DNA from 3 places in the Streptomyces sp. NPDC107517 genome. Region 3 is predicted to be linked to each of the others. Evidence: riboswitches for the same ligand, from Rfam matches in the RefSeq annotation. Region 3 holds a riboswitch; each other region holds the start of a gene.
What was found. A riboswitch is a leader RNA that binds a small molecule or an ion and turns the genes downstream of it on or off. The one in region 3 is predicted to bind cyclic di-AMP.
Positions count from the first base shown of each region.

Region 1: linked by a shared signal. The riboswitch ahead of ACZ67T_RS31690 (C40 family peptidase) and the one ahead of ACZ67T_RS23730 (C40 family peptidase) in region 3 are both predicted to bind cyclic di-AMP.
Region 2: linked by a shared signal. The riboswitch ahead of ACZ67T_RS00315 (M23 family metallopeptidase) and the one ahead of ACZ67T_RS23730 (C40 family peptidase) in region 3 are both predicted to bind cyclic di-AMP.

Region 1 is NZ_JBVJPM010000017.1:63,306-65,560, reverse strand. Features, by position in the region: gene ACZ67T_RS31695 (DUF6328 family protein) at 10-543, opposite strand; gene ACZ67T_RS31690 (C40 family peptidase) at 662-1,135, opposite strand; cyclic di-AMP (ydaO/yuaA leader) riboswitch at 1,139-1,316, opposite strand; gene ACZ67T_RS31685 (hypothetical protein) at 1,669-1,977, opposite strand; gene ACZ67T_RS31680 (ATP-dependent Clp protease proteolytic subunit) at 1,985-2,255, opposite strand, start outside.
Region 2 is NZ_JBVJPM010000001.1:76,843-79,097, reverse strand. Features, by position in the region: gene ACZ67T_RS00320 (GntR family transcriptional regulator) at 1-350, opposite strand, end outside; gene ACZ67T_RS00315 (M23 family metallopeptidase) at 615-1,400, opposite strand; cyclic di-AMP (ydaO/yuaA leader) riboswitch at 1,414-1,568, opposite strand; gene ACZ67T_RS00310 (M16 family metallopeptidase) at 1,765-2,255, opposite strand, start outside.
Region 3 is NZ_JBVJPM010000010.1:185,209-187,463, reverse strand. Features, by position in the region: gene pcrA (DNA helicase PcrA) at 1-998, opposite strand, end outside; cyclic di-AMP (ydaO/yuaA leader) riboswitch at 1,266-1,415, shown strand; gene ACZ67T_RS23730 (C40 family peptidase) at 1,424-2,255, shown strand, end outside.

The DNA.
Region 1 (2,255 bases), on a different contig from region 3:
CCGTCCCCTTCACCGCGCCCGCGTGAGTGAGCGCCGCACCAGACGCGGCAGCACGCCCCACAGGCCCGCACAGACCGTGAACGTGCCCGCCCCGGCCGCGATGCCCGCGGCCCGCCCCGCGGTGAAGTCCACGACGAGCAGCACGGACCCGGCCAGGGCAAGTGCCAGAACGCCCAGGCCGGCCGCGGCGAGCCACGAGGACATCCGCACGATCTGCGGCTTGGCACCCCGCCCGAACAGCGCGCGGTGCAGTGCCGCGGGCGCCGTGAACAGCGCGGCGGCGAGCACCGCGAGCAACAGCGTCGCGATGTACGTCGCGCGCTGCACGCCGTCCAGCGCCGGGAACCTGGGAGTGAACGCCAGCGTCAGCAGGAACGCGAAGAGGATCTGCACGCCCGTCTGCGTGACGCGCAGCTCCTGGAGCAGCTCGCCGAAGTTCCGGTCCGCGCGCTCCAGCGGCGTCTCGTGCCGGTCCTGCCCCACGCTCCTTGAGCCCGAGTTGCGTGGGGCGTCCTCGTCGCCGGCCGGTCGGTCCTCGTTCATACGACCACGAGTACCCCGTCGCGCGGCTCCGAGACGGCCGGGCAGGCGCGTACGCCCGGTGACGACGCCTGACGGGTCCCCGGGGTCCCCGAGGCCCCCGGGGACCTGTCAGGTGGCGCTACCGCACACGCCCGTACCAGACGCTCCTCGTCCAGATCCGCTCGAGCCGCACCACGGCACCGGTCTTCGGCGAGTGCCAGATCCTTCCCTTCCCGGCGTAGATGCCGACGTGGTAGACGCCGCGGCCCGAATGGAAGAAGACCAGGTCACCGCGTTTGCGATGGGACGCCGAGACATGGCGGGTCTTGTTGTACTGCTGGGCGGCGGTACGGGGCAGTTTCTTGCCCACACGCTTGAACGAGTAGACGGTCAGGCCCGAACAGTCGAACCTGTGCGGTCCTGTGGCGCCCCACTGGTAGGGGCTTCCTTTCCTTGAGGCCGCGATCTGGAGGGCCTTCGTCGCAGGTGGCGAGGCCTCCGCTTCGGGCGTGGCTCCTGGCACCAGCAGGCTGCCGCCCGCTACGGCGAGCGTGAGGGCCGAGGCGGTGCCGGCCCGGGTCAGCAGCGACGGGACACGATTGAGCGCAGTCATGCGCAACCCTTCGTCAGCCGCCTGTGAAGGATGACCTGTCGGATTCGGGCTGGCGAAGTTGCCCGGCCGCGAAGTGCGGCTTCACCCCAAGGGCCGGCCCGGAAAAAAGCTCCGGCGGCCCGTCGTGCTCGGGTCCTCCACTCCTGCCGATCCACTTCTGTCGACCTGGCATCCGTACGGCGGCAGGACTCGGCGTCCGCACGGACCGCCCCGCCGCGGCGGCGGGGGCTTGTCGTCGGAAGGGATCTTCACGCACAAACGTCGAGAACGCAGCGCCGAATCGGCGTTGTGTGAGTGTCCTCACGAGTGATCCATTCGGGTGGACAGCGCACTTTTCCACCCCGGCGCGGGGGTCCCAACGAGGCCCGCACCAGCAGCGGAAGGCGGAATTCCCGATTTGGCGTAGGCGTTCCGCGCAACTTTTCCGGTTCGCAAAACGGGTGCCGGCTACGCCGTATGTGGGTACCTCTTCTGGTCCGTTTCGACCTCGGCGCGGACGGTTCGGATCGATCGCTTCGGATTTGAACGGTCCGTCAATTGACCGACCCCGGCGGCACCGTGACCCGTTGTGTCCTCCTTTCTCCGTCCAGGACCCGCAAAGCGCGAGCCAGCGTCGTCGCGTGGAGCTCGGTCTCGCCCCGCTGATGCATGAGCGTCAGGGCGTCCCTGAGCGCCGTCGCCCCGCCGACGAGTGCTTGCGCGGCCCGCAGTCCGCCATATGTGCGGTCGCTCCTGGCCGGGTTGATCCTTCCGAGCAGGTCGACCACTTCCAGATAGCGGGCGAGGAGTTCGCACTCGGCGCGCGTCAGCGCGGGCAGCGGGGGCAGCTCGGGCGGCAGCATCGCCGGGTCACCTGGCGCCGTGGGCCGAACCGGACAGCTTGCGGTTCTCGATGACCCGGTCCACGAGTCCGTACTCCACGGCGTCCTGGGCCTGAAGGATCTTGTCCCGCTCGATGTCGGCGCCGATGCGCTCTCGGCTCTGCCCGGTGTGCAGCGCGAGCAGCTCCTCCAGCTGGGCGCGCATGCGCACCAGTTCACGGGCCTGGATCTCCAGGTCGCTCGGCCGGCCCTGTGCGGGCTCGGCCAGCCCCGGCTGATGGATCACCACGCGCGCGCCG
Region 2 (2,255 bases), on a different contig from region 3:
CGCCTGGAGCGCTCCTGGCCGAGCCTGACCAGGCCCCGCAGGACCTTCAGGTGCGCCTCGGTGCGGCGCTGCGCGGCGCGGGCCGCCGCAAGCGGTTCGAGGAGCATGCGGATCTCCAGCTGGTCCGCCGCCTCCTGCGCGGAGGGTTCGGCGACGCAGGCACCCGCGTGCCTGCGGGTGACGACGAAGCCCTCGGCCTCCAGGGTGCGCAACGCCTCGCGCACGGGGACGCGCGAGACGCCGTAGCGGCGGGCGAGCACCTCCTCGGTGAGTCTGCCGCCGCGCTCGTAGACACCGGAGACGATGTCGTCGCGGATCGCCGTGCATACCGAGTGCGCCGGAATGCGCATGCCCCGACCTCCGCCTTAATCCCCGCGAAACGCGGTCGATAGTCACCCGTACAGCGCGATGGACGTCTGTTCAGCTCGCCTGTCCAGCGACTCTATTCCAGCGGGCGCGAATTTCCGACGGCAGGCCGTAATCCATGGATATTTTTTGGACACCGGCGTCAGGAACAAGCGGGCCGCGAACAAGCGGTTCCGGGGAACGACGAATGCCCCGGCTCGGTGAGCCGGGGCATTCGGTGCGTCTTCGCGGGGGGTACGCGGCGAAGGTCAGACGTTCACGCCGTGGGAGCGCAGGTACGCGACGGGGTCGATGTCCGAGCCGTACTCGGGGCTCGTGCGCGCCTCGAAGTGGAGGTGCGGGCCCGTGACGTTGCCGGTCGCTCCGGAGAGGCCTATCTGCTGCCCCGGGGTGACCGTCTGACCGACGGAGACACCGATGGACGACAGGTGGCCGTACTGCGTGTATGTACCGTCGTTCATCTTGATGACGATGTTGTTGCCGTAGGCGCCGCCCCAGCCGGCCTCCACGACCGTGCCCGCGCCCACCGCGTGGACCGAGGTGCCGCTGGCGGCGTGGAAGTCGATGCCGGTGTGGCTGCCGGAGGACCACAGACCACTGCTGGCCTTGTACGCGGTCGACACGTACGAGCCGGTGACGGGCATGACGAAGGCGTTCAGGCGCTTGCGCTCGGCCGCACGGGCGGCACGCTCCTTGGCCTCGCGCTCGGCCTTGGCCTTGGCGGCCGCCTTGCGCCGGTCCTCCTCGGCCTTCTTCTTGGCCGCGGCCTCCGCCTTCTCCTTCGCGGCGGCCTCGTCGGCGGCCTGCTGCTGGGCAGCGGCCTGCTCGTCGATCTTCTGCGCGAGGGAGTCACCGATGGAGATGGCCCTGCTCAGGCCGGTCTGCTCGAGCGACGCGTCGGCGGCGAGGGCGGGGGCGGCGAGGCCTCCGATGACACCGGTCGTCGTGAGCGCGGCGACGCCGGCGACCTGCGCGGTGGTGCGCGTGAGACGGCTCGGGCGACGGTGCTTCCCGGTGGCACGGGTGAACGCCATGGGGTGGCTGATCCTTTCCTTCCTTCTCGCCTACCGGGTTAGCTGACGGGTTCGGAGCAGGAAGGTCTCCTACGGGCCCCTTCAGGGAAGGGCGTCCGATTCACCCCAGGGACGGTGGGTCCCCGGCTCCCCCGGCTCGCGCCTTGGGGGACTCGGCGATGACTGTCCGGTGCCACGGGCGCGGCGTACATCTGGCGGACAGCCGGACCGACGCTAAGCGGGGCAACTTTCAATCAACAAACCGAACCGGGCTTTTGTAGCGCATGCCACAGGGCAGACAGGCAACCACTGGTTCAATTCGGACAAACAGGGGCCCCGATGGTCATCTCGCCCACCGGGGCCCCTCGTTGCACACCGGTCACGGTCAGCCCGTGACGACGGTCACCTCTCCGATGCCGAGGGCCCTGACGGGCTCCTCGATCTGCGCGGCGTCACCGACGAGCACCGTCACCAGACGGTCCATCGGGAAGGCGTTCACGACGGCCGCGGTGGCCTCCACCGTGCCCGTCGCGGCGAGCCGCCGGTACACCTCCGCCTGGAAGTCGTCCGGCAGGTGCTGCTCGACCTGGTCGGCGAGCGTCCCCGCGACGGCCGCGGCGGTCTCGAACTTGAGCGGGGCGACGCCCACCAAGTTCTGTACGGCCACGTCCCGTTCGGCGTCGGTGAGGCCCTCCGCCGCGAGCGTGCGCAGCACCTTCCAGAGATCGTCGAGCGCTGGACCCGTGTTCGGCGTGTCCACGGAGCCGCTGATGGCGAGCATCGCGGCGCCCGTCCCGTCCGGCGCCGAGCGCAACACCTGGGCGAACGAGCGCACGCCGTAGGTGTATCCCTTCTCCTCGCGCAGGACGCGGTCCA
Region 3 (2,255 bases):
GACTGGTCGGCGTCACCCACGACACACAGCTCGGCCGGCGGGAGGTCGTCCGCGCGGGGCGGCTCGTCCTCCCCGCGGCCGCTGTCGGCCGACCCCACGAGCTCCCTGACCAGCGCGTACTGCGCGTGGTTCGTGTCCTGGTACTCGTCGACCAGGACGTGGCGGAAGCGGCGGTGGTAGTGCTCCGCGACGTCCGGGAAGGCGCGCAGGAGATTTACCGTCGTCATGATCAGGTCGTCGAAGTCCAGCGCGTTCGCCTCGCGGAGGCGGGACTGGTACATCGCGTAGGCCTGGGCGAGGGTCTTCTCGAAGCCGTCGGCGGCCTGTGCCGCGAAGTCCTCCTCGTCGATCAGCTCGTTCTTCAGGTTCGAGATCTTGGCGCTGAAGGACTTCGGCGGGAACTTCTTCGGATCCAGGTCGAGGTCGCGGCAGACCAGGGCCATGAGGCGCTTGGAGTCGGCGGCGTCGTAGATCGAGAACGACGACGTGAAGCCGAGCCTCTTCGACTCGCGGCGCAGGATGCGGACGCAGGCGCTGTGGAACGTCGACACCCACATCGCGTTCGCCCGCGGGCCGACGAGGGACTCGACGCGCTCCTTCATCTCGCCCGCGGCCTTGTTCGTGAACGTGATCGCGAGGATCTGGCCGGGGTGCACACCGCGCTCGCCGAGGAGGTACGCGATGCGGTGCGTGAGCACGCGGGTCTTGCCGGACCCCGCGCCCGCCACGATGAGCAGCGGGGAGCCGCCGTGGACGACGGCCGCCTTCTGGTTCTCGTTCAGCCCGTCGAGGAGGGCCGCCGGGTCGAGCGCCGGGCGTGGGGCGCCGTCCCGGTAGTACTCGTCCCTGGCCGGGGGCACGTCGAACTTCCCGTCGAACAGGTCGTCCGGAACGTGCTCCGGAGCCGTGTCGTCCTCGGGCGGCGGCGGGGCATGCTCCTCACTGGCCTTCGAAGCCGTGAGGTCCGCCAGGAAGCTGTCGTCAAAGAGGCTGCTCATCGCTCTACGAGTCTAGGCCGCCCCACTGACACCCACGGCCGTCCCGGAAACTTCCTCCGACTTCGCGGGCCCGGCCACCTCTTGTAGTGCGGTAATCACCCTCAGCGAAGGTTACCGGAGGTCACCGACAAGATTGCCGAAGGTCACGAAAATGTATCGGGCATATCGAACATCAACCTTCACAGCAGCCACACGAGTTGGCTAGCGTGCTCCGCGGGCCGCCCGTCCCCCCGCCGGCAACCGCGCCGCGAGCGGGTCGCCCCCGCTGAGTTCAGTACGCCGAGAGGCATGGAACCGGGGACCCACGACCTTTGGGGTGAATCGGCCGACGACCCGTCAGGGCACGGCCGTAGGGCAGCCTTCCGAATCTCCGCCCGAACCCGACAGCTAACCCGGTAGGCGGTCATGGGAAGGAGACGCGACCCTTGGCGTCGCACCGCAAGCCGCGCACCAGAACAGCCGGCCCCCGCACGGCCCCCGTCGTCGGCATCACCACGGCGGCCCTCACGTCCATCGCCCTGCTCTCGCAGACCGCGACCGCCGCCCCCTCCGCGCCGTCGAAGCCGAGCCTGGAAGAGGTCCAGAAGAAGGTCGACACCCTCTACCACCAGGCGGGCGTGGCCACGGAGAAGTACAACGCGGCCAAGGAGCGCACCACCAAGCAGCAGAAGCGCGTCGGCGACCTCCTCGACGACGTCGCGCAGCGCACCGAGAAGCTCAACAAGGCACGCCAGGAGCTCGGCACCTTCGCCGCTGCCCAGTACCGCACGGGCGCCGTCTCCGACACCGCGACGCTGCTCCTCGCCGACGATGCGCAGGACTACTTCGACCAGGACCAGCTGATGAGCCGGCTCACGAGCCGCCAGAAGAAGGCCGTCGACGACTACCAGACCGAGCAGGCCGCCACCACGAAGAAGCGCACGGAGGCGGCCAAGAGCCTGGAGACGCTGACCACTTCGCAGGCCACGCTCAAGAGCACGAAGAGGGACGTCCAGCAGAAGCTCGGTGACGCCCGCGAACTCCTGTCGAAGCTGACCGCCGAGGAGAAGGCGCGGCTCGCGGCGATCGAGAAGAAAAAGCAGGAGGCCGCCAGGAAGAAGGCGGAGGAGCTGGCGCGTCAGCAGGCCGAGGCGGAGGCCAAGCGCAAGGCGGCCGAGGAGGCGCGCCAGAAGGAGACCACGGGCACCGGTACCGGTTCGGGGACGGGTACGGGTACGGGCTCCGGGAGCACCAGCAGCGGTTACGCCACCAAGGCCG